3 regions of the Rhizobium sp. PL01 genome follow, and region 1 is predicted to be linked to each of the others. Evidence: predicted binding sites of a transcription regulator. Region 1 holds the regulator's gene; each other region holds the start of a gene.

The links. The regulator HrcA, encoded in region 1, represses chaperone genes, less so after heat shock. The targets are predictions, from matches to a motif close to GTTAGCACTCNCNNNNNGNGAGTGCTAAC.
Region 2: the regulator HrcA is predicted to act here: its motif matches at 2,822-2,850, upstream of groES (co-chaperone GroES).
Region 3: the regulator HrcA is predicted to act here: its motif matches at 2,907-2,935, upstream of groES (co-chaperone GroES).

What each region holds. Positions count from the first base shown of each region.
Region 1 covers NZ_JAWQUM010000005.1:34,195-41,840, forward strand. The annotation lists gene hemW (radical SAM family heme chaperone HemW) at 1-21, opposite strand, end outside; gene rdgB (RdgB/HAM1 family non-canonical purine NTP pyrophosphatase) at 307-951, opposite strand; gene R6X40_RS13350 (VOC family protein) at 994-1,389, opposite strand; gene rph (ribonuclease PH) at 1,393-2,112, opposite strand; gene hrcA (heat-inducible transcriptional repressor HrcA) at 2,323-3,381, shown strand; gene grpE (nucleotide exchange factor GrpE) at 3,498-4,112, shown strand; gene R6X40_RS13370 (acetolactate synthase large subunit) at 4,199-5,752, opposite strand; gene R6X40_RS13375 (D-arabinono-1,4-lactone oxidase) at 5,897-7,132, opposite strand; gene R6X40_RS13380 (SDR family NAD(P)-dependent oxidoreductase) at 7,156-7,646, opposite strand, start outside.
Region 2 covers NZ_JAWQUM010000021.1:20,806-28,451, reverse strand. The annotation lists gene R6X40_RS31135 (hypothetical protein) at 1-71, opposite strand, end outside; gene R6X40_RS31130 (hypothetical protein) at 98-310, shown strand; gene R6X40_RS31125 (hypothetical protein) at 307-657, shown strand; gene groL (chaperonin GroEL) at 780-2,405, opposite strand; gene groES (co-chaperone GroES) at 2,473-2,769, opposite strand; gene R6X40_RS31110 (diguanylate cyclase) at 3,703-5,595, shown strand; gene R6X40_RS31105 (hypothetical protein) at 6,089-6,382, shown strand; gene R6X40_RS31100 (DUF2147 domain-containing protein) at 6,836-7,180, shown strand; gene R6X40_RS31095 (type III polyketide synthase) at 7,371-7,646, shown strand, end outside.
Region 3 covers NZ_JAWQUM010000003.1:137,157-144,802, reverse strand. The annotation lists gene R6X40_RS08445 (bifunctional riboflavin kinase/FAD synthetase) at 1-426, opposite strand, end outside; gene R6X40_RS08440 (TIGR01459 family HAD-type hydrolase) at 475-1,323, opposite strand; gene chrA (chromate efflux transporter) at 1,448-2,818, opposite strand; gene groES (co-chaperone GroES) at 2,994-3,290, shown strand; gene groL (chaperonin GroEL) at 3,357-5,000, shown strand; gene R6X40_RS08420 (hypothetical protein) at 5,604-6,053, shown strand; gene R6X40_RS08415 (NAD(P)/FAD-dependent oxidoreductase) at 6,077-7,294, opposite strand; gene R6X40_RS08410 (glutathione binding-like protein) at 7,388-7,646, opposite strand, start outside.

The DNA.
Region 1 (7,646 bases):
GATGGAAGAAAAAGTGGCCATTCTGGTTAGGGTCTTTCAGGCGCTCTGGCGCGGTGTAATCAAGATCGAGTGTTAAGAGGTCTGGTTGGCGCGGAATTTTACCACACCGTCATTCCTGTGCTCGTCACAGGAATCCAGCCACGCGATGTCTATCGCGTGAAAGAGTCTCTAGCGTCGCAGACGCGACGCAACTGGATCCCTGTGACAAGCACAGGGATGACGGAGGAGAGATATTCGGTCAACCTCAATCTAACCACTTGCAGCGGTCAGCAGAAGGTCACGGGGACATCTCCGCCACCTTTAATCTTATGCACTCAGGCACGTCTCGGCAAAAAGCTTGAACGCGCGCGCCCGGTGCGACAACGCCTCGGCATCACCTGGCTTCCAGCCGTGCTTTTCATCCGCGCTCATTTCGCCGAATGTCGTGTCGTAGCCGAGCGGTTGAAAAACCGGGTCGTACCCGAAGCCCTGTGACCCGCGCGGTGGCCAGACGATATGGCCTTCCACTTCGCCGCGGAACAGCTCGACATGACCATCCGGCCAGGCAAGGCAGAGCACCGAGACGAAGCGTCCGCTGCGCTTGTCGAATTCTGCCGCGCCGGCTTCCTGAATAGCCACCTCGACCTTGTGCATCGCCATGGCGAAATCACGGGTGCCGTCGGGGGTCTCGGCCCAGTTGGCAGTGTAGACGCCCGGATCACCGTTCAGCGCATCGACGACAAGGCCGGAATCGTCCGAGAGCGCCGGAAGGCCGGAGGCCTTTGCCGAGGCCAGTGCCTTGATCGTAGCGTTTTCCTCGAAGGTCGTGCCGGTCTCGTCCGGTTCGACGAAATTGAGGTCGGCCGCCGACTTGGCTTCAAAGCCCATCGGCCCGATCAGGTCGCGGATTTCACGGATCTTGCCGGCATTGTGACTGGCAACGATCAGGGTCTTGTCTTCAAGCTTGCGCATTTGCGTCTTTCTCATCCAGCGGACAGGCGCCGCCCATTCGTGTCAGTCGATAGCCCAGAGGCTGGCTTCGGCGCATTCCAGGCTGTTTCCGGCTGGATCGCGAAAATAGAGGGACCGTGCACCCGATGGCCAAAGCACCTCGGATTCGATGGCAATCCCCGATGCCGACAGTTTCGCCTGCCAGGCATCCAGATCCCCGGCTGTCACCTGGAAACACATATGCCCTGCGCCAGTGGTGCCATGCGGCAGCGGCGGCTTGATCGTCTCCGCCGGATTGAAGATCAGGAGAACGCCGGGGCCGCAGCGAAAGAAGATATGCCGGTTGCCAGCGCGGCTGATTTTCTCGAGACCGAGAACGGAGCCGTAGAACGCCTCCGCCTTGTCGAGATCGTCGACGTAAAGCGCCGTCTCCAGAATGCCTTCGAACGGTGCGGCCATGGTTCAGCCCTCGATTGCCTGCTTCTGCATGCCGACCAGTTCGGCAATGCCGTTCTTGGCAAGGCCGAGCAGCGTGCCGAATTCTTCTTCCGAGAACGGCTTGCCTTCCGCCGTGCCCTGGATTTCGACGATACCGCCCGAGCCAGTCATGACGAAATTGGCGTCGGTTTCAGCGGCGGAGTCTTCGAGGTAGTCGAGGTCGATCACCGGCTGGTTGGCGAAGATACCGCATGAGATCGCAGCGATATGGTCCTTCAGGACCTTCTCGACCTTGATCATATTGCGCGCTTCCATCCATTTCAGGCAATCGTGCAGTGCGATCCAGGCGCCGGTGATGGAGGCGGTACGGGTGCCGCCATCGGCCTGGATGACGTCGCAGTCGATTGAGATCTGGCGCTCGCCGAGTTCCTTCAGATCGACCACCGCGCGCAGCGACCGGCCGATCAGGCGCTGGATTTCCTGGGTGCGGCCGCTCTGCTTGCCGGCGGCGGCTTCGCGCTTCATGCGTTCGCCAGTGGCGCGCGGCAGCATGCCGTATTCGGCGGTGACCCAACCCTTGCCGCTGTTGCGCAGCCATGGCGGCGTCTTTTCTTCCAGGCTCGCCGTCACCAGCACATGCGTGTCGCCGAACTTTACCAGGCAGGATCCTTCTGCATGTTTGGAAACATTGCGCTCGAAGGAAACCTTGCGCATCTGGTCGGTTTTTCTGCCGGAAGGCCGCATCATGAACTCCTGTGATGTTTGTCAGCCTTCTAGCCTATGTTGGCTGGAAGGGAAATCATTTGCGCTAAAAGAGTGGAGGAGCGGCAAAAGGCGTTGTAAGGCGGGCTTTCCGGCCAATTTCCCTTTTGCTATCCGGGCCGGGATCACTATATTTCAATTGACTTCAACAGCATGGGTTTTCGCGTTCGAATGGTACTGGATAAATCTGCAATGCGGGAAAGGCTTTCGGCGCTTGACGAGCGGTCTGGCGAAATCTTCCGTCGTATTGTGGAAAGCTATCTCGAAAGCGGCGAGCCGCTCGGATCGCGCAGCCTGTCGCGGATTCTGCCGATGTCGCTGTCACCGGCCTCCGTGCGCAATGTCATGAGCGATCTCGAAGACCTCGGCCTGATCTATTCTCCGCATATCAGCGCCGGGCGCCTGCCGACACAGAATGGCCTGCGCTTTTTTGTCGATGCTTTCATGCAGGTGGGCGACCTTTCGCCCGAGGACCGCGCCTCGATCGACCGGCACGTGCGCCGCGCCGACCGCGATCAGCCCGTCGAAACGCTGCTCAATGATGCCAGCCAGATGCTGTCGGGCATGTCGCGTGGGGCAGGGCTGGTCATTACCACCAAGAACGATCCGGTGCTGCGGCATGTCGAATTCGTCCGGCTCGCGCCCACCAAGGCGCTGGCCGTGCTCGTCGGCGAACATGATCAGGTGGAAAACCGGATCATCGAACTTCCGGCCGGTGTGACCAGTTCACAGTTGACGGAAGCCGCCAATTTCCTGAATGCGCATCTTGCCGGACAGACCTTGCCCGAGGTGCGCGGCCAGCTTGAAAAGGTCAAGGAAACCGTCCGGCGCGAACTCGATACGCTGAGCCAGGATCTGGTCGAGCGTGGCCTCGCCATCTGGTCGGGCAGCGAGGCTGATGACAAGCCGACGCAGCTGATCGTGCGCGGCCGTGCCAATCTTCTTGAGGGGCTGGCCGGCGCCGAGGACGTCGATCGTCTCCGCATGCTGTTTGATGATCTGGAAAAGAAGGACAGCCTGATCGAAATCCTCAATCTGGCCGAAAGCGGGCCGGGGGTGCGGATCTTCATCGGTTCGGAAAACAAGCTGTTCTCGCTGTCCGGCTCGTCGCTGATCGTCGCCCCCTACAAGGATGGTGACGACAAGATCGTCGGCGCTGTCGGGGTCATCGGCCCAACCCGGCTGAATTATTCGCGCATCGTGCCGATGGTGGACTATACTGCGCAATTGATGTCGCGTTTGTCGCGATAACCGGCCGGAAGAAGGCCGGTTTTTCCGGCAGCTTTCGATTGTACCCTTGATTTTTGGGCTCCAAAGCTCGATATCGACACCAAATCCTAGACATATTGACATTCCGGAGACCGGTCATGACCGATGATATGAACAAACACGGTGCTGAAGCGAACGCGGACGAAGCTGCTGCTGCCTATGCAGAGGCCGCCGCCGAAGAGGTCGATACAGCCGTTTCCGAGCCGGATCCGCTGGAGCTTGCCAAGGCCGAAGCCGCTGACATGCGCGACCGCTACCTGCGCCTTGCCGCTGAAATGGACAACCTGCGCCGCCGCACTGCCCGCGACGTCAAGGACGCCAAGTCCTATTCCGTCGCCGGCTTTGCCCGTGACATGCTTGCCGTGTCGGACAACCTGCGCCGCGCGCTGGATGCCATTCCGGCAGAAGCCCGCGAAGCTGGCGATACCGGTTTCAATGCCCTGATCGAAGGCGTCGAAATGACCGAACGCGCCATGCTCTCGGCGCTGGAACGTCATGGCGTTCAGAAGCTCGAGCCGATCGGCCAGAAATTCGACCCGAACTTCCACCAGGCGATGTTCGAAGTTCCGAATACGGAAGTGCCGAACAGCACAGTCGTCCAGGTGGTTCAGGCCGGCTACACCATCGGCGAACGCGTCCTGCGCCCCGCCATGGTCGGCGTCGCCAAGGGTGGCCCGAAGGCCGTTGCTACGGAAGAAACACCGGAGGCTTGAGGCGAAGCCGCTCAATGCAGCGCATTGGGCAACTGCCGAACTGATTTATCTGACGGCCAATGACCCGAATGATGGGCTGTTGGCCGTCAGATGACGGCTTCTATCAAAAACGGGCCATGACGTGACAAAGCGTTATCGAGGAGACGTGTGAACTCTTCACACGTGTGGGCACGAGCCGCGTCCACGCCCATTCCCTTTGCCATTGACACCCAGTCCAGCGACGGATTATCGATATCCAGCATGCGCCGCGCATTTTCCCCGATCGTTTGAACCCCGACGTTGCGCATTTCTCCATGCAGCACCGCATAGGTGCGGTTGGCAAAGACGATCGTGATGATGTCGAGATTTTCCCGCGTCTGGGTCCACAATCCCTGAATGGTATACATCCCGCTGCCATCGGCCTGCAGGTTCAAAACCTTCCGGTCGGGGCAGGCGATCGCTGCTCCGATGGACAAGGGGATGCCGATACCGATGGCGCCGCCGGTGTTCATCATGAAGTCGTGCGGCGCAGACTGTTCGGACAATGAATAGAACCGTCGGGCGGAGGTGATCCCTTCATCACAAACGATGGCGTTGTCCGGAAGTTTTTGCGCCACGATCACTGCTATCGCGTCTTCTGTGAGCGGTCCGCTGGGTCGTCCTTCGCCGGAGATCGTTTTTACCAGCGGTACTGGCTGCGAACTTTTGATCCCCAATTCATCGCGAAGCTCTTCCAGCGCCGTTTTCAGGTCCTCGCCATGATCAGCCAAAGTCAGAACCTGGCAGCCTTCGTGGACAAGCCGTCCCGGCTTGCCCGGATATGCGAAGAATGCAACCGGCTCAGTCGCGCCAACGAGAACCAGCACGTCAATGTCGGCCAGCGTCTCCAATGCCGCGTCGATCGGGTAGGGGATGCGGGTTGTCGCGACGCGTCCCCGACCACGCTGCATATGCGCCACCTGCACTTCGCTGAACAGGCGCACCTCAAGCGCCGCCGAGATTTGCCCGGCGATCTCCAGGGAATCGGCGGATGCTGCCAATCCGCGCACCAGAATTCCAGCCCGGCCGCGGGCTTTGCGGATCGCGTCCGCGACGCCGCGTATTGCGGCGCGGTTGGCGACGGCGGGTTGCGGACGGTCGCTCGCGACCGACGAGGGACGCCTTGCCTCGCCCCATGCCGCATCGGCGGGCAGGATCAGGGTTGTGATGCCCGGAGGCGATAGCGAGGCATGAATTGCTGCCTTTGTCGCCGTGGCAACGTCGTCTGGCCCTTCTATCCGCCGCACCCAGTTGGACATCGGCGCGGCCAAGCTCTCGATGTCGCTCGTCAGGGGCGCATCGAAAGGAAGGTGATAGGAGGCATGGTCACCGACGACATTGATCATGGGAACGCGGGCACGCCGGGCATTGTGAAGGTTGGCGAGCCCGTTTGCCAATCCTGGCCCCGTGTGAAGCAAGGTTGCGGCCGGCCGGTTTGTCATCCGCGCATAACCATCGGCGGCGCCAGTCACCACGCCCTCGAAAAGCCCAAGCACGCAGCGCATGTCAGGCCGACGATCGAGCGCCGCGACGAAATGCATCTCCGACGTGCCGGGATTGGCGAGGCAGATATTGACGTCATTGGCCAAAAGCACATCGCAAAGAATATCAGCACCGTTCATGGCTAGCCTCCCGCCCTCATTGTCGCGCGCATTGCCGCGTGAGCGCTCAAGAACGATGAACGCCGGCTGTTTCTACCACACACGGTCTCCCGGCGACACGCAATGCCTGCGCGTCGCCTCGCTCAGCCTCCAAACTGCACGATATCACCCGAACAACTGCTTCAGGTGATCGTTCAAGAACCGCCCCTCAGGATCGAGCTTGTTCCGCAGAGCCCGGAAATCTCCGGCGCGCGGATAAAGCGCCGTCACGTCCTCGGCGCCGAGAAAATGCAGCTTGCCCCAATGCGGACGTGAGCCGAACTGGCGCAGGATATTGTCGACATCCTTCAGATAGTTCCAGTAGTCCGTGCCCGGCTGGCCCGAGACCGAGAGGGTGATCGAATCCTGTTCGAAGAACGGGCTGATCCAGCCGCCGTCACCGGCGGTGAAGCGGTATTCGATCGGGTAGATGCAGGTCGGATGTTTCTCCAGCATCAGCTTGCGCACTTCGGTGCAGGCCTGCTTGCCGTATTTGACCGGCACGGCATATTCCAGTTCATGGAAGTTCGGCACATATTCTATCGGGTAGATTTCCGAGGAGTAGGCGATCTTCTCGAAAGCACTTTCCATCGGCGGTGCATCGGTGATGTCGATCGTCTTCATCTCGCAGACGTCGGAGAGGTTGGTCGTGGTCGAAACCGAGGACGTATCCGGCAGGCAATAGCAATGACGGCTTTCCGGAACGGGGCACCAGAAAAAGCCGAAATGCCGGTGGTTGGCGGCGAGATCGTCGTGCTGCTCCATGCATTCGTCGAAGGTGCAGCGCCACAGCTTTTCATGCAGATTGTAGCTGTCCATCACCTGCAGGGTGATTTCGGAGATGACGCCCAGCATGCCGATGGAGACGCGGGCAGCGTTCAGCATATCGGGCTCGCTGTCGTCGATGGCAAGGATACTGCCGTCCGGCTGTACCAGCCGCATGCCGACGATCTGCGAGGCCATATTGCCCAGTGCAAGTCCGGTGCCGTGAGTACCGGTGGTCAGCGCGCCCGCCAGCGCCTGGCTGTCGATGTCGCCCTGGTTGATCATCGACAGGCCACTGCGTTTCAAAGCCTTGCCCAACGTGTTGATTGTGGTGCCGGCATGCACGGAGACGCGCTTGCGCGCCGTATCGATATGGCTGATGCCCTGCAGGCGGGATAGGGTCAGGTGCAGCCCGCTGGTCAAAGCCACCGGGGTGAACGAGTGCCCCGAACCGGCGCATCGCACGTTCAATCCTTTCGCGGTTGCCTCGCGCACCATATGCGCCAGAGCCGCTTCGCTATCCGGCGCCCCCCGGTGCCGCACGATGCATGATTGATTTCCCACCCAGTTGCGCCAGTGGCCGCCTGCTTCCATCATGGTCCCGTTCTCCCGTTTGTTCTTCACATCGCCGTAAAACAATTATCGACGAACAGATGCGTGCCGTTGACGAAGCTGGATTCGTCGCTCGCCAGGAAGAGAGCGGCCTGCGCCACTTCCATCGGATCGCACATCCGCCCCTGCTGGGCCGCGATCGCCGCATCGGAAACATCGACCCCGTATTTGGCAAGGCCCACCAACTCGCGCTTGCCGTGATCGGTGGCGATGAAGCCGGGGCAGACGGCGTTGGAACGGATGCCGCGATCACGGAATTCGACGGCGATGGCGCGGGCGAACATATGGCAGGCGCCCTTGGTCGTGTCGTAGAGCACCTCCATCGGCGTCGCAGCGACAGCCGAGATCGAGGATGTCGAGACGATACTGCCGCCGCCCGAGGCCAGCATGCCCGGCAATACGGCCTTGGTCATCAGGAACATCGAGCGGACGTTGACGGCCATTAGCCGGTCCCACTCGTCCTCTTCCGTTTCCAGAAACGGGCCGACGGCCAGAATGC
Region 2 (7,646 bases), on a different contig from region 1:
ATCAATTCGCGATAGGCTAGTCGGAGTGCCGCCGCCCGGCCCGCCGTCGCCAAGCGTATGAGCAGGGACAAGCAGCTTCCTGTCCTTCAGGGCTTCGATGACCGCCTTGGTGATCGGCTCACCTTGTTCAGTCGCGGTCGCTTCGCGTGCGGCAGCCTTTTCCAAAGCCATCAAGGTCTGTGACGCAGAAATGGATGCGATCAATCTCAGCCGTGAGGATTTCCGTAAGTGGAACTACACGACCGCACCGATGCTCACCGTAACCGACGAGGCTAATCGACCCGCGGCCAACCGCGAGGTTGACGGATGATCGACGACCCTGACAAGGCCGACCGCCTTGTCGATGCGTTGGAAGCATCCCTTCCCATCGAAACTAGGCTCTCCACATGCCTGATCCAAACACTGTCCAAGCGCTCTCCCGACGAGGCTATTCCAGCGAGATGCAACGTGGTGAGTGTCTTCTACATAAGTGAAGAAGGGGGAATTGTGTGCGCTTTGGACATCGGCGGGCCTGACACCAAAACGCCACACCTGGTCTCCATCACGCATCTAATCTTCGAACGAAAAGTATCGCTGTCAGCCAAATCGACGCTATCAGCGCCATCGCATCGAGAAGCTCAAACAGCAGGCACGCCACAACGACCGATGGCGGCTTGAAAAAACGTAGCGGTAGTTTCGCACAGGGCACTTAAGCTCATTTTGGCAATGGTGAGGGATGGCCCCAAAGACCGGGGCCATCCCTGCTATGAAAATGGTTCAAGTCCGAGGGCCGGAATAGATTACATCATGCCGCCCATATCAGGCATGCCGCCGCCGGCCAAATCCTTCTTCGGCAGTTCGGCAATCATGGCTTCCGTGGTGATCAGCAGCGAAGCAACCGAAGCTGCGTTCTGCAGGGCTGTGCGAACAACCTTGACCGGATCGACGATACCCATGGCGATCATGTCGCCGAATTCGCCGGTCTGGGCGTTGTAGCCGTAGTTGTCGGTGTTGCTTTCGAGGATCTTGCCAACGATGATCGAGCCTTCTTCGCCTGCATTTTCAGCGATCTGGCGAACCAATGACTGAAGTGCCTTGCGCACGATGTTGATACCGGCAGTTTGATCGTCGTTTGCACCCTTGATGTCGAGAACGATCGAGGCGCGCAGCAGAGCAGTACCGCCGCCTGGGACGATGCCTTCTTCGACCGCTGCACGGGTTGCGTTCAGCGCATCGTCGATACGGTCCTTCTTTTCCTTCACTTCGATTTCAGTCGCACCGCCGACGCGGATGACTGCAACGCCGCCCGAAAGCTTGGCAAGACGTTCCTGCAGCTTTTCCTTGTCGTAGTCGGAAGTGGTTTCCTCGATCTGCGCCTTGATCTGGGCGACGCGGCCATCGATTTCGGCCTTCTTACCCGCTCCATCGACAAGGATGGTGTTTTCCTTGGTAATGGTGACCTTCTTGACGCGGCCGAGCATGTCGAGGGTGACATTTTCGAGCTTGATGCCGATATCCTCGGACACGACCTGACCGGCGGTCAGGACCGCAATGTCTTCGAGCATGGCCTTGCGGCGGTCGCCGAAGCCCGGAGCCTTGACGGCAGCAATCTTCAGGCCACCACGCAGCTTGTTGACGACCAGCGTCGCAAGAGCTTCGCCTTCAACGTCTTCCGAGATGATAAGGAGCGGCTTGCCGGTCTGCACGACGGCTTCCAGCACAGGCAGAAGCGCCTGCAGATTGGATAGCTTCTTTTCGTGCAGGAGCACATATGCGTCTTCGAGTTCAGCAACCATCTTTTCAGGGTTGGTGACGAAGTAAGGCGAGAGGTAGCCGCGGTCGAACTGCATGCCTTCGACGACTTCGAGTTCGGTTTCGGCGGTCTTGGCTTCTTCAACCGTGATGACGCCTTCATTGCCGACCTTCTGCATCGCGTCAGCGATGTAATGGCCGATTTCCGTTTCGCCATTGGCGGAGATCGTGCCGACCTGGGCCACCTCTTCTGACGTGCTGATCTTCTTGGCCTTGGCCACCAGCCCCTTGACCACTTCCGTCACGGCAAGATCGATGCCGCGCTTCAGGTCCATCGGGTTCATGCCGGCTGCAACCGCCTTGGTGCCTTCGCGAACGATGGCCTGGGCGAGAACGGTTGCCGTTGTGGTGCCGTCACCGGCGATGTCATTGGTCTTGGAGGCCACTTCGCGCACCATCTGGGCGCCCATGTTTTCGAACTTGTCCTCAATCTCGATTTCCTTGGCGACCGTTACACCATCCTTGGTGATGCGCGGTGCGCCATAGGATTTGTCAATGATGACGTTGCGGCCCTTTGGACCAAGTGTGACCTTGACGGCATCGGCGAGAATATCGATGCCGCGCAGCAGCTTTTCGCGCGCTTCACGGCCGAATTTGATTTGTTTGGCAGCCATAGAAAGAACTCCCGGGCGCATCGCCCAATGATATCACAAGGAAAAATTACGGACAGCGCGGCTGAGATCAGCCGATAACGCCCATGATGTCGGCTTCCTTCATGATCAGAAGGTCTTCGCCGTTGAGCTTGACTTCGGTGCCCGACCACTTGCCGAACAGGATACGGTCGCCGGTCTTGACGTCGAGGGCGATGAGAGCGCCATTGTCGTCACGGGCGCCTGTGCCGACGGCGACTATTTCGCCTTCCTGCGGTTTTTCCTTGGCGGTATCCGGAATGATGATGCCGCCCTTGGTCTTCGCTTCGGCTTCGATACGGCGAACAACAACGCGGTCGTGCAGCGGGCGAAAATTGGTATCAACCATGTTTGGATTCCTTAATGGGCTCGCAGCCGAATGGCTTCTCCCCTGCACGATGAATAGCACTCCGCGCTTGGGAGTGCCAGAGATCATTCTGCGGCATACGGTGATCACAATCGCTATGTGTACGAATAATTAAAACATAAAGCCGGTGTTGTGTGTTAAAGAATTGAATATCCGATTTATCACGGGAGTCCGGCGATGAGATCATTCTTCGATTCCATCTATCAGTTTCAATATGTGCTTTTCTTCATTCAGTGGACATTAACGTTGTCTTTGGCGATCGGCGTCTGCATCGCTGTCGATAAGGCATATTTCTGACCAGAGTGAACGTTTTACCTAGTTTTCATATCTCAAAAACCAGTTCCCGCTCCGTCCGGAGCGTCGCCGAAAGACCATCACGATGATCAAGTTCCGCCCCAAGACTGAAGAAGAGTTGAAGCAACTGACTGCGCCGGTGGCGGAAAAATCCGTCATCGCCAAGCCTACGGGTCCGAAGAAACGCGCGAACGACTGAACGCGTCTGGTCGGCGCCGGAAACGCTGTGCCTGAGGAAAACACACTCCTAACCGCAGAAGACAAAACCCGTGGCGCCCTCTGAAATAAAACGAGCCCATGGACATCGACGCGATATCCTTCAACTCTGTGGCTCCGCTCCGAGCTGGCTGCCTCGTTGAAATTGGCGGCGATCTTCTGGGAGGCGGAAAAGCCCTGCAAGCTGAAACGAAGTTTATTGGGTTTTGTGCAAGCTTCAGTGCGGACGGCGAATGCGGTTGCTAGCCGCTGAGCGATACTTGACCTCAAACCGTGCGAAGCAGTGTTTAAAGGGATGAATTGTCAAATATTGCGAGATAGCCCCTGAGTTACTGCCAGTCTCAACCACTCGTTTAGATCACCCGGTTATCGTCGTTAAAACGCTGCGCCTGGAAACCGATACCAATGAATCCCTGGAATGAACTACTTGCCAACCTTGCGATCGTCGCCATAACGACATCGCTGTGGACTTTTGGACATCGACACATGGCGCATTTTACGCCGCGCTCTAGGTCAGCAGCATATGGTGGAATTATGGCGTGTGGAACGCTCGGAGCGATGTCGCTGCCGTTTCAGTTCCATTCCGGCGTCTTTCTTGATCTTCGCTACACTCTTTTGGCGATCTCTGGCCTGTTCGGAGGCCCCGTCGCTGCCGCAACTCCCTTTGTGGTGGCGGTCGGTCGCCGCATCCTGAGTGGCGGAACCGGCCTCTCCGTGGCGCTGCCTCTGATATTCATGGCGACAGCGAGTGGACTGATCGCCCACAGGTTTGTCCGTGGCATTCCTGATGGGCGGAGCATTTGCGTGGTGTCGCTGGCAGTTGTGTTCAGCGGTACGGCTGCATTTTTCGTCAAAGTGCCGTTCGATCAATGGTCCAATGTCATGCCAGCGGTCGTTGCGCCGTTTGCGCTTCTGCTTTTTGTTTCTGCGATGATTTCGAGCCTCGCGATTTCGCAGGAGCTAAAGCGGCAGCAGGCAACCACCCTTAACCGCATCTACAGAGCGATCATCGAGGCTCTTCCCGACTGTTTGAATGCCAAGGATCTCGATGGTCGGTTTATCGCAGTAAATCCAGCGACCGCAGCACTGATGGGCGCGGGGACCCCTTCCGATCTTATCGGCAAGACCGACTTCGACTTTTATCCTGAGAAAGCGGCGCGGACTTTCCGGGCGGACGAAGAGGCGGTTCTGCGCGAGGGAAAGCCGGTCGTCATCGAGCAGCGCTTCACCCGTACGAATGGTGTGGAGACGTGGCTTGCCACGTTAAAAGCGCCGTTCCACGATGACGATGGTAAAATGATTGGCATGATCACGCACAATCGGGAGATCACCGACCGGAAACTGCTGGAACGCGAACTGGCGCAAACCCAGCGACATCTGGCCGGCGCGCTGGCCAGCATGGCCGATGGTCTAGCCATGTTCGACCACAGAGGAGCGCAGGTTTTCAACAATGCGCGATATCTCGAACTCTTTCCTCTTACGGCTGACGTCCGGTCGACTGGAGCTTGCCTGAGGGCGATCATCCGGGTCGCTATAGAACGTGGGGAGGAGATGAACGGCGGTGGGAACTGCGACGACATAATAGAAAGGTCCGCGGATGCAATTTTGCGACCAGGCGACCGCCAGATGCGCCTTGCGGATGGGCGCTGGATCGAAGCGCGCACGCGGGCTACCGAGGAAGGCGGAAGTCTGATTGTTTTTTCCGACGTCACGAAAAGCAAGAAAACTGAGGAGGAACTTCGTACCTTGAACAAGAGGCTTGAGGTGATGGCGCACACCGACGGCCTGACGGGACTGCTCAATCGGAGAGCCTTCGATAATGCCCTGGAAGACCTTGTCTACCGAAATTCCCAAACCTCCGCAGGGCCGAGCCTGCTTATGATCGATGTCGACAAGTTCAAAGCTTACAATGACACCTACGGACATCCGGTTGGGGACATCTGTCTGAAGAGCGTCGCAACTCGCGTCGCCGAGATCATGACGTCGTATCCCCGCAGTGTGGTTGCGCGGTACGGCGGTGAGGAGATTGCCGTCATCATTCCTCAATGCGACAGCGCTGCCGCTCTCTCCGTGGCAAGACTTCTTTGTACCCAGGTCCGGAGTATGGAAATCGAGCATGTCGGCAGTGAAAAAGGGCGGGTAACTGTGAGTATCGGAATAGCGACGATAAACTCAGCCGGCGTCCGCGGAACGAAGGCACTGCTCAGATCGGCCGATGAAGCGCTTTACACTGCGAAGGCGGCAGGACGGGACTGCGTGAGAGGCCGAGACCAGTCGGACGATGTGGCGGTAGCATGAGCCTAAACGGAGGGAACAACCACTCCGCTCATGCGCAGTCTATTTAATGTCAACGGCGCCGCGTCCAAAGACCTTCTTGGACAAGATCGTTGACGTTGCGGGGAAGCTGCGATCGATGTCGGCGATCTGAGGAAGGTACGCTACGTCGGGCGCGCATGCGGCGAAATGTTCGATGCGCCCGCCGAGCGGCGCGATCGGTCACCATGATGCCTTTGAGAGTCGATTTGCCCAAGCCGTTCGGCCCGACCACGCAGTCGGCGATCGCCTTGCTAAGGTGATGCACGGCTGGATGACCTTCGTAACCGAGCGCCAGATCATGAAGGGTTACGGCGGACGCGCATATCACACCGGGTAGAAATGCGATAGTGGCCGCCTCTTGTGAGGCTGGTTAAGCTTCAACCTTTGGAAGAAAGATTGGCGACATGGACCACTCAGCGCAACTGGCACCGCTTTGCACACCGTGCCACAGGAGCATCAAACAAGAGCGCAACAAATGACTTCATTGCTGAAGCCGGTTTCTTCTCTCCACAAGAAGCTCATGTTCGACAAAACGCTTTCCAGCGTCGGTAAGACCTGTTTTCTCGGTCAAGCCAAGCTCGCGGAATTTCCGGTCAGTGTCGTCACTGAGGGTTGCGCTTTGGTGACTGAAGAGCCTCAACAGATCGTTCCATTCGTTGTACGTGAATTCCCACCTTTCTATCATGATCATCTCCCTGTCGAACTGATTGATGATAGCACGCTTTTGCTTCTGGAGGGCGTCGAGCTTTTAATTTCGGCGTCGGGTTAACCAGTTTTCCATTTTATTCTAACCCTGTCATCGGCGGCTATAAGTCAAATTTTTCAAGCCATTACCAAACGCAAAGCGGATCAACGCCAAATGAAAATTACGGCTCAATCCCAGGCGGAAATCAACAGCCGCCTGATCGCTATCGAGTGGGGTGTTCAAACAGTGCCGCCGATGAGAATATGTGACTGCAATGAACCCCGGGCGAAACACGGTATACAAAGCAAGTGACCGGCCGCATGACAACACAGGCTTGGACCGAGGCCGGTATCGATACATTGATCGACGAGGGCATACCCATGTTAAGGTCCAGGTCAGAGCCATGAAACTCGCGGTAGCGGTCCAGGATCTCCTGGTTCTTCGCCGACCTGCAGGAAGTGCAAAGGGAACTGCTGGAGTGTTGGTTGCGTAAAAACACAGGCCCATGGCCTGGTTGAGAACAGAGGGCTTTCGCAGATGAATCTCAGACTCATGATCGCAGCTGCTTTCACCTTAATCTCGGGTGTCGCAGTGGGCGCCGATGAATTGGTTGGTAATTGGAAAACTCAAGACGGTCAGATTTCGCTCATCAAGCGTTGCGGCTCAGAATATTGTATAGTCGCGAAGTCGGGCCAATATGCCGGCCAAAAAATTGGCTCCTTTACGGCCACGGCGGACGCTTACACGGGTCGAATTACGGTTCCTCGAAACAAGGCCACCTATAGCGGCAAACTCACTGTTACGGGCGACAGTTTGAAACTTCGAGGCTGCGCAACGAATGTGCTGTGTAAAACACAGACCTGGGTCCGTGCGAATAAATAGCGTTTGACATGGGGCGAACTGCTTTGGGACCTCAAAAGGACACGGATCCACAAATCCATCCTCGCAGGATGAAATGTATTCCGATGTAACGTGATCAGCGAGCAACTAAATTCAGCTCAGACTCGTTATAAATGTTGGCTCGGGTCGCGTTAGGCGCGGGGCTGTTGCACTCAAGCATTGAAAGACCTGCATGCCCATATCTCTTAAGCTGATTTCCCTGGGAACAGCAGTTCCTCCTTTCGTGATTGATCAGCATGACGCCGCCATTGCCGCACACACAGCTTTTGCCTCTCGATTTGGCGAGTTTGATCGCCTGGCAAAGGTGTTCAATAGCGCCGGGATCAAACGTCGCTACGGTGTCCGGCCCATTGACTGGTATCTGAAAACATCCGGCTGGCAGGAGAGGAACGCGGCGTACATCGAAGGAGCCTGCGATCTGTTCCTCGATGCGGCCAACAAAGCCTTG
Region 3 (7,646 bases), on a different contig from region 1:
CAGGAAGGCAGGGCCACCTTCCCTGCCCTTGCCGAAATGGAAATCGAAGCCGGTGACCACATGGCCGGCATGCAGCCAGTCCATCAGGATCGAGCGGATGAAGTCGGATGCGGACAGCTGCGAGAAGGTGCGGTCGAACGGATATTCAATGACAGCGGCAAAGCCCATGCCTTCGAGGATACGCGCCTTCAACGGCGCCGGTGTGAGGCGGAAAACCGGCTGGTCCGGCCGAAAGACGCTGCGCGGATGCGGTTCGAACGTCAGCACAAGGGCCGGAACACCGCGCGCCCGCGCTTCTTCCAGTGCCCTGTCGAGCACCGATTGATGGCCGCGATGTACGCCGTCGAAATTGCCGATGGCAATGACCCCGCCGCGCAGCGCTTCTGGAAGAGGTTCGCGGGTCTCGTTACGATGAAAAACCGTCATGTCTGTTAGCCAGTCATCTCTCAGTGCAGGTCAATCACGCTCAATGCGTCACGCCAGTCTCGGCATCCACCATTTTGGCGTGGCACCCTCGTTCTTCAGGAATGCCGTCAGCTTGGTCTCGTCGGTCTTTTCAGCAGTCATGTATTCAGCCGCATGGATACCGGCGCTGATATAGAGAACATCGAGACCGAAATCCTGTGCGCCCTTGACGTCCGTCGGCATGCCATCGCCGACCGCGATCACCCGTGACAGGTCGAGCCCGCCGCGCACGGCCTTGGCTTCCGTCAGGGACGCGCGATAAATCGGCACATAGGGCTTGCCGGAAATCCGGGTTTCGCCGCCAAGCTCCTCATAGACCTTGGCGATGGCGCCAGCACAGGGAATGAGCTTGTGGCCACGCTCGACGACCAGATCCGGATTGGCGCAGATGAACGGCACCTTACGCTTGGCAAGGTTTGAGAGCGTGGCGCGATAGTCCTCGGCAGTCTCGGTTTCGTCATCAAAAAAGCCGGCGCAGACGATGATCTCCGCCTCCTCGGAAGAAACCATGCTGACGCCGAGGCCCTCGAGCAACGGCAGATCCTTTTCCGCACCGATGAAATAGACTTTCTTCGGACCGGCTGAGATCAGCGCGCGGGTGACATCGCCGGATGTGACGATGCGGTCATAGGCACTATCCGGCACGCCAAGGCCACGGATCTGGACGATAACGCCGGGATGCGGGCGGGGCGAATTGGTGATCAGAACAACCGTCAGACCCTTGGCGCGCGCTTCGGTCAGCGCTTCGCAAGCGCCCTTGAACGCCTCGACACCATTGTGCAGCACGCCCCAGACATCGCAGAGCACGACATCATAACGGCTGGCAATGTCGCGAAAACTGTTGATCCGAACGGCCATGCTGGCTTCCCGCAGAAAAGAAATGGTCGGGCTGACATCGCAGGCAGGCGTTGAAAACACAAGTCTCCATCCGGAAAATGGCGGCTGAATTCCAAGGTTTCCGGCGTGGACCGAGCTGTAACCGCTAAAATCCCCGGATCATCCAACCGGCAACCGCACAGATGGCCAGCGTCGTCACGACGCCGCGCTTGAAGAAAAACAGCAGTACGGCTGCCAAAAACGCCAAGCCGAAAGCTGGCAACTGGAATGTCTGCCAAGCGGGAAGCGGCATGGAAACAGGCCCTGCCACAAAGCGATCCACACTGGAAAAAACAACGTGCAGACCGAACCAGACGGCCAGATTGAGGATGACGCCGGTGACCGCCGCCGAGATCGCCGCAAGCGCGCCGGACAGGGCCCGGTTGTTGCGCAGAGCCTCAACATAGGGCGCACCGAGAAAGATCCAGAGAAAACACGGCACAAAGGTCACCCATGTGGCAAGCGTGGCGCCGAGCAAGCCGGACACAAGCGGATCAAGACCGAGCGGTGCGCGAAAGGCCGCCATGAAGCCAACAAAGGACAGAACCAGTACCAGCGGACCGGGGGTGGTTTCCGCCAGTGCCAATCCATCCAGCATTTCGCCGGGTTTCAGCCAATGATAGGTCTCGACAGCCTGCTGGGCGACATAGGCCAGAACAGCATAGGCACCGCCAAAGGTCACCACGGCCATCTTGGAGAAGAACAGGCCGATGGCGGTGTAGACGGTCCCGAACCCGAGCATCGCTCCGATAATGACAAACGGCGTGATCCAGAGGATGAGCCAGAGAACAAGAACCTGAATCGTGCGCTTCCAGCTTGAAGCAACATCGGGAAAGCTGCTGTCTATGACCGAAGGCCTGTCGGCTGCAGCTTGTTTCGCTGCAGCGGCAATCGCTTTTTCACCTGTTGCCGGCTGCAGGCGCGTGGCGACGTATCCGGCGATGCCGGCTGCCAGCACGACGAGCGGGAAAGGCAGATCAAAAAAGAACAGGAAGGCGAAGGCGAGCGCCGCGACGATGAGCGCAAAGCGGGTTTTCAGCGCCCGGCGGCCAACACGGATGACGGCCTCTATGACGATTGCCAGCACCGCTGCCTTCAGGCCGAAGAACAGGCCGGTCAACCAGCCGCTCTCGTGAAAGACCGCATAGGCCGACGACAGGCCAAGGATGACAATAAAACCCGGCAGGATGAACAGCAGCCCCGCAACGATGCCGCCGCGCGTGCCGTGCAGCAGCCAGCCGATATAAGTGGCGAGCTGTTGTGCCTCGGGCCCTGGCAAGAGCATGCAGAAATTCAAAGCGTGCAGGAACCGGCTTTCCGAGATCCAGCGGCGCTCCTCCACCAGTTCCCGGTGCATCAGCGCAATCTGCCCTGCCGGACCGCCGAAACTCAGCAATCCGATCCTTGCCCAGACTTTTGCGGTCTCAGTGAAGGAAGGATGGACGGGTGTCACATTCAGGTCGTGTTGTTGGGTCAAGAACATGCCAGTCAGATAACCATGATCGATGAAATATTTTCGACAGCCCGTTCTTGACTCACCTCGCGGCCATCCTTATCTGCAAGTCGCTAGCACTCAAGCAATAGGAGTGCTAACATCCATCCATCGGGCCGCAAAGACGACCCGTGAAGTCATTTGATCGAGGGATTAGACAATGACAAGCACCAATTTCCGCCCGCTGCATGACCGCGTTGTCGTGCGCCGTATCGAGGCTGAAGCCAAGACCAAGGGCGGCATCATCATTCCGGATACCGCCAAGGAAAAGCCGCAGGAAGGCGAAATCGTCGCTGTCGGCACCGGCACCCGTGACGACAAGGGCGCTCTCATCGCGCTCGACGTCAAGGCTGGCGACCGTATCCTGTTCGGCAAGTGGTCCGGCACAGAAGTCAAGCTCAACGGCGAAGACCTTCTGATCATGAAGGAAGCCGACATCATGGGCGTTATCGGCTGATTTAGCCGATTGCCACCTTTCCACTTTCCATAAAACCAATTGGGCATCAGCCCGGGAGTTTTTAACATGGCAGCCAAAGAAATTAAGTTCGGCCGCATCGCGCGCGAAAAGATGCTGCGCGGCGTCGACATCCTCGCAGACGCAGTCAAGGTAACGCTCGGTCCTAAGGGCCGCAACGTCATCATCGACAAGTCCTTCGGCGCACCGCGCATCACCAAGGACGGCGTTTCCGTCGCCAAGGAAATCGAACTCGAAGACAAGTTCGAGAACATGGGCGCCCAGATGGTCCGCGAAGTTGCTTCGAAGACCAACGACATCGCCGGTGACGGCACGACGACTGCTACCGTTCTCGCCCAGGCCATCGTTCGCGAAGGCGGCAAGGCTGTTGCAGCCGGCATGAACCCGATGGACCTGAAGCGCGGTATTGACCTGGCTGTTGCAGCCGTCGTCAAGGACCTCGTTGCCAAGGCAAAGAAGATCAACACTTCGGAAGAAGTGGCCCAGGTCGGCACGATCTCCGCCAATGGCGAAAAGGAAATCGGCCAGTACATCGCTGAAGCGATGCAGAAGGTCGGCAATGAAGGCGTCATCACGGTTGAAGAAGCCAAGACCGCCGAAACCGAGCTTGAAGTCGTCGAAGGCATGCAGTTCGACCGCGGCTACCTCTCCCCTTACTTCGTAACCAACCCTGAAAAGATGGTTGCAGAACTGGAAGACGCTTACATCCTTCTCCATGAGAAGAAGCTCTCCAACCTGCAGGCAATGCTTCCGGTTCTGGAAGCCGTCGTTCAGACCGGCAAGCCGCTCCTCATCATCTCGGAAGACGTTGAAGGCGAAGCTCTTGCTACGCTGGTCGTCAACAAGCTGCGTGGCGGCCTGAAGATTGCTGCTGTCAAGGCTCCAGGCTTCGGCGATCGCCGCAAGGCCATGCTCGAAGACATCGCGATCCTGACCGGTGGCCAGGTTATCTCCGAAGACATCGGCATCAAGCTGGAAAACGTTACGCTCGAAATGCTCGGCCGTGCGAAGAAGGTTTCGATCTCCAAGGAAAACACCACCATCGTTGATGGCGCTGGCAAGAAGGCCGAAATCGAAGGCCGCGTTGCTCAGATCAAGGGCCAGATCGAAGAAACCACTTCCGATTACGACCGCGAAAAGCTGCAGGAACGTCTTGCCAAGCTCGCTGGCGGCGTTGCCGTTATCCGCGTCGGCGGTGCGACTGAAATCGAAGTCAAGGAAAAGAAGGACCGTATCGACGACGCGCTGAACGCAACGCGCGCTGCCGTTCAGGAAGGTATCGTTCCTGGTGGTGGTACTGCCCTGCTTCGCGCTTCCGTCGTCCTCGACATCAAGGGTGCAAACGACGATCAGAACGCCGGTATCAGCATCATTCGCAAGTCGCTTCAGTCGCTGGTTCGCCAGATCGCTGAAAACGCAGGCGACGAAGGTTCGATCATCGTCGGCAAGATCCTCGAAAGCGACACCGACAACTTCGGCTACAATGCCCAGACCGGCGAATATGGCGACATGATCGCCATGGGTATCGTCGATCCGGTCAAGGTCGTTCGTACAGCTCTGCAGAACGCGGCTTCGGTTGCTTCGCTGCTGATCACGACTGAAGCCATGATTGCCGAAGCTCCGAAGAAGGATTCCGCCGGCGGCGGTATGCCTGACATGGGCGGCATGGGTGGCATGGGCGGCATGATGTAATAAGGCGTTTGCCTTAGTACGAATGACGACCATAAAGCTTTCCGGGTTTCCGGATTGGAGAGGGGCAGGCCGCAAGGTCTGCCCTTTTTTCGTTCTTGCTTGGTGGGTTGACAAGCTATTCCACGCAAAAGCGGCAGGCTCAGCGCCCACACGCCCGGATCATGTTCTGATTGTATTTTGGCTAAATCGGTGCAATCGGGACTATTTATCTCGGATCACAAAATATTTCTCGAAACACCATTGAAGCGCGAGAAAAAGCAATTATAAAAGCGCACCAAGTGAACCACAGATTCACAGGGATCAAGAATTCGGACGATTTAACAATAAGACAGTTCAATTTTTCCGTATTAACCGTCTGCCCAACATCCTTTTGATTCCAGACCACAAAGCTTATAGATTTTCCTCGCATACAATTTATTTCGTCTTGCCGATAAACGTGCCCAAGACCTGAAAATTGAGCTTTCTATCTTCTGCAGCAAACGACGCCTCGTCATATATTTTCGCGCCGTACAGTTCTGTTGAGAAGATGGAAATTGTTTCTTGTGAACACTTACGGGAACAGACGAATGAATTTCGGATTTTGTGAATATACCGGGGTCCGCCTTGTTTAAAATTGCAAGAACAGGCCTTTTACAGCCGCCCGGCGCGGATTCATTTGCCCGTGGTGAAAGCGGGCTGGAGATGCTCGGCCAATTCTGCTTTTCCGAGGGATGGTCAGGCGACCTGTCGAACGGCCTGTTCCGTCTTGGCGAAAGTGCAGCTGCCATGCACGGCCTCAATCAGGCCGAATGCGGCTTGCTCAATCTGGTCCGCTGCTACGACAGCGCCGACCGCAATCATGTACTGGCGCTTTTCGAGCAGGCGGCAACCACCTCCTCGTCTTTTTGCTTCTCGACCACGATCATCCTGTCCTCCGGTCAGAAACAACCGGTTTTCTGCATCGGCGAATCCACAGGGTTGGAACAGCGCTATTCGGGCTCTATCCTCGGCGTGTTCTTCTTCCCCCACTTCCAGCTGGAAGCGCGCAGACACGTTTTCACCCATCATCAATAAGCGGGGAAGGAACCGCTTGGCCGTTACGGCAGAAGCGTCTTCAGGTCAATCTGCGGGTCCTCCAGGGCCATGCGGTCAGGCGTCAGGCCAAGATCGAGCAGCTTCTTGCCGGTGACATAAGCCTTGGCATCGTTGAGCGCATCGACGGCGATCAACTTGCCGTCCATGAAATACCAGACAGAGATGCTGCCTTCGCGCTGCCCTTTGCGCACCACCGTCTCATCATGACCGTGGCCAAAGCCGGCGATCTGCAGCTTGACATCATATTGATCCGACCAGAACCACGGCTTTGGCTCATAGGGCGCTTCGCCGCCAGCCAAGAGCGCCGCCACGGCTTCGGCCTGGTCGACGGCGTTCTGGACCGATTCCAGCCGGATGCGCATGTCATTCCAAGGCAGCACGGCGCAATCGCCCATCGCATGAATGGCGGGATCCGAGGTCCGGCCGAAACAATCGACAACAATGCCATTGGCAACCTCCAGATCGGCGGCATGCGCCAGCGCGTCATTGGCGGTCACGCCGATGCCGACGATGACCAGATCGACCGGGATGGTGCTACCGTCGGTCAACTCAGCGGATGTCACCCGGCCATCGGTGCCGACCAGCCGGACAAGGCCAGTGCCTTCGCGGATATCGACGCCGCGCGATGTATGGATGTCCTTGACGAGATAGGACGTTGCAACCGACGCGACCCGCTGCAGGATACGGTCGGCCATTTCAATGACGGTCACGTCAAGCCCACTCGATCGCGCAACGGCTGCCGCCTCAAGGCCGATATAGCCGCCACCGACGATCAAGGCATGTTTGCCGGGCTTCATTTCATCGGCAAGACGGTCGGCATCGGTGAAATCGCGCACCACGAAGACACCATCGAGATCACCGCCGACACTCGCCGGCAGTTTGCGCGGGGTCGAGCCGGTGGCGAGCGCCAGCACATCGTATTCAAGCGTCGCGCCGTCGCTGAGGGTGACTGTCTTTGAAGACCGGTCGATGGCCGTGACCGACGTGGAAAGGCGGATATCGATATTGTGCTCGCCGTACCAGCTTTCCGGCCGGTACAGCAGCCGGTCGAGATCCATTTCGCGCAGCAGATATTTCTTCGAGAGAGGTGGCCGCTGGTAAGGGTGGCTTGCTTCCGACGCAACGATCGTGATCGGCCGCTCGTCCTTCAAGGCCCGCAATTTGGCCACCAACGCAAAAGCGGCCTGACCGCCGCCCACAACAACAAGTCTGCCTGTCACGTTTGTTCACCCGTCGAGAATGCTTCTTTTCCTCAGACGTAGCCTGTCCGCCCGAGTGTCGTCAACTCGGACGGACGGCACGATCTGGCGCGATCAATCGCGCTTGGGGATTTCCATGCCCTTCTGGGCTGCAGGACGGGCAAGGCCGCGATCGACCCAGGCCATGACATTCGGGAAGCTTGCATACTCCAGCACATCGGCACCGCCGTAGAATTTTCGAGCGCCCTCGATCCACGGATAGGTGGCGATATCGGCGATGGTATATTGGTCGCCCATCAGCCACTGACGGCCTTCGAGACGCGCTTCCAGCACGCCCAGAAGCCGCTTGGCCTCGTCGCGATAACGCTCCATC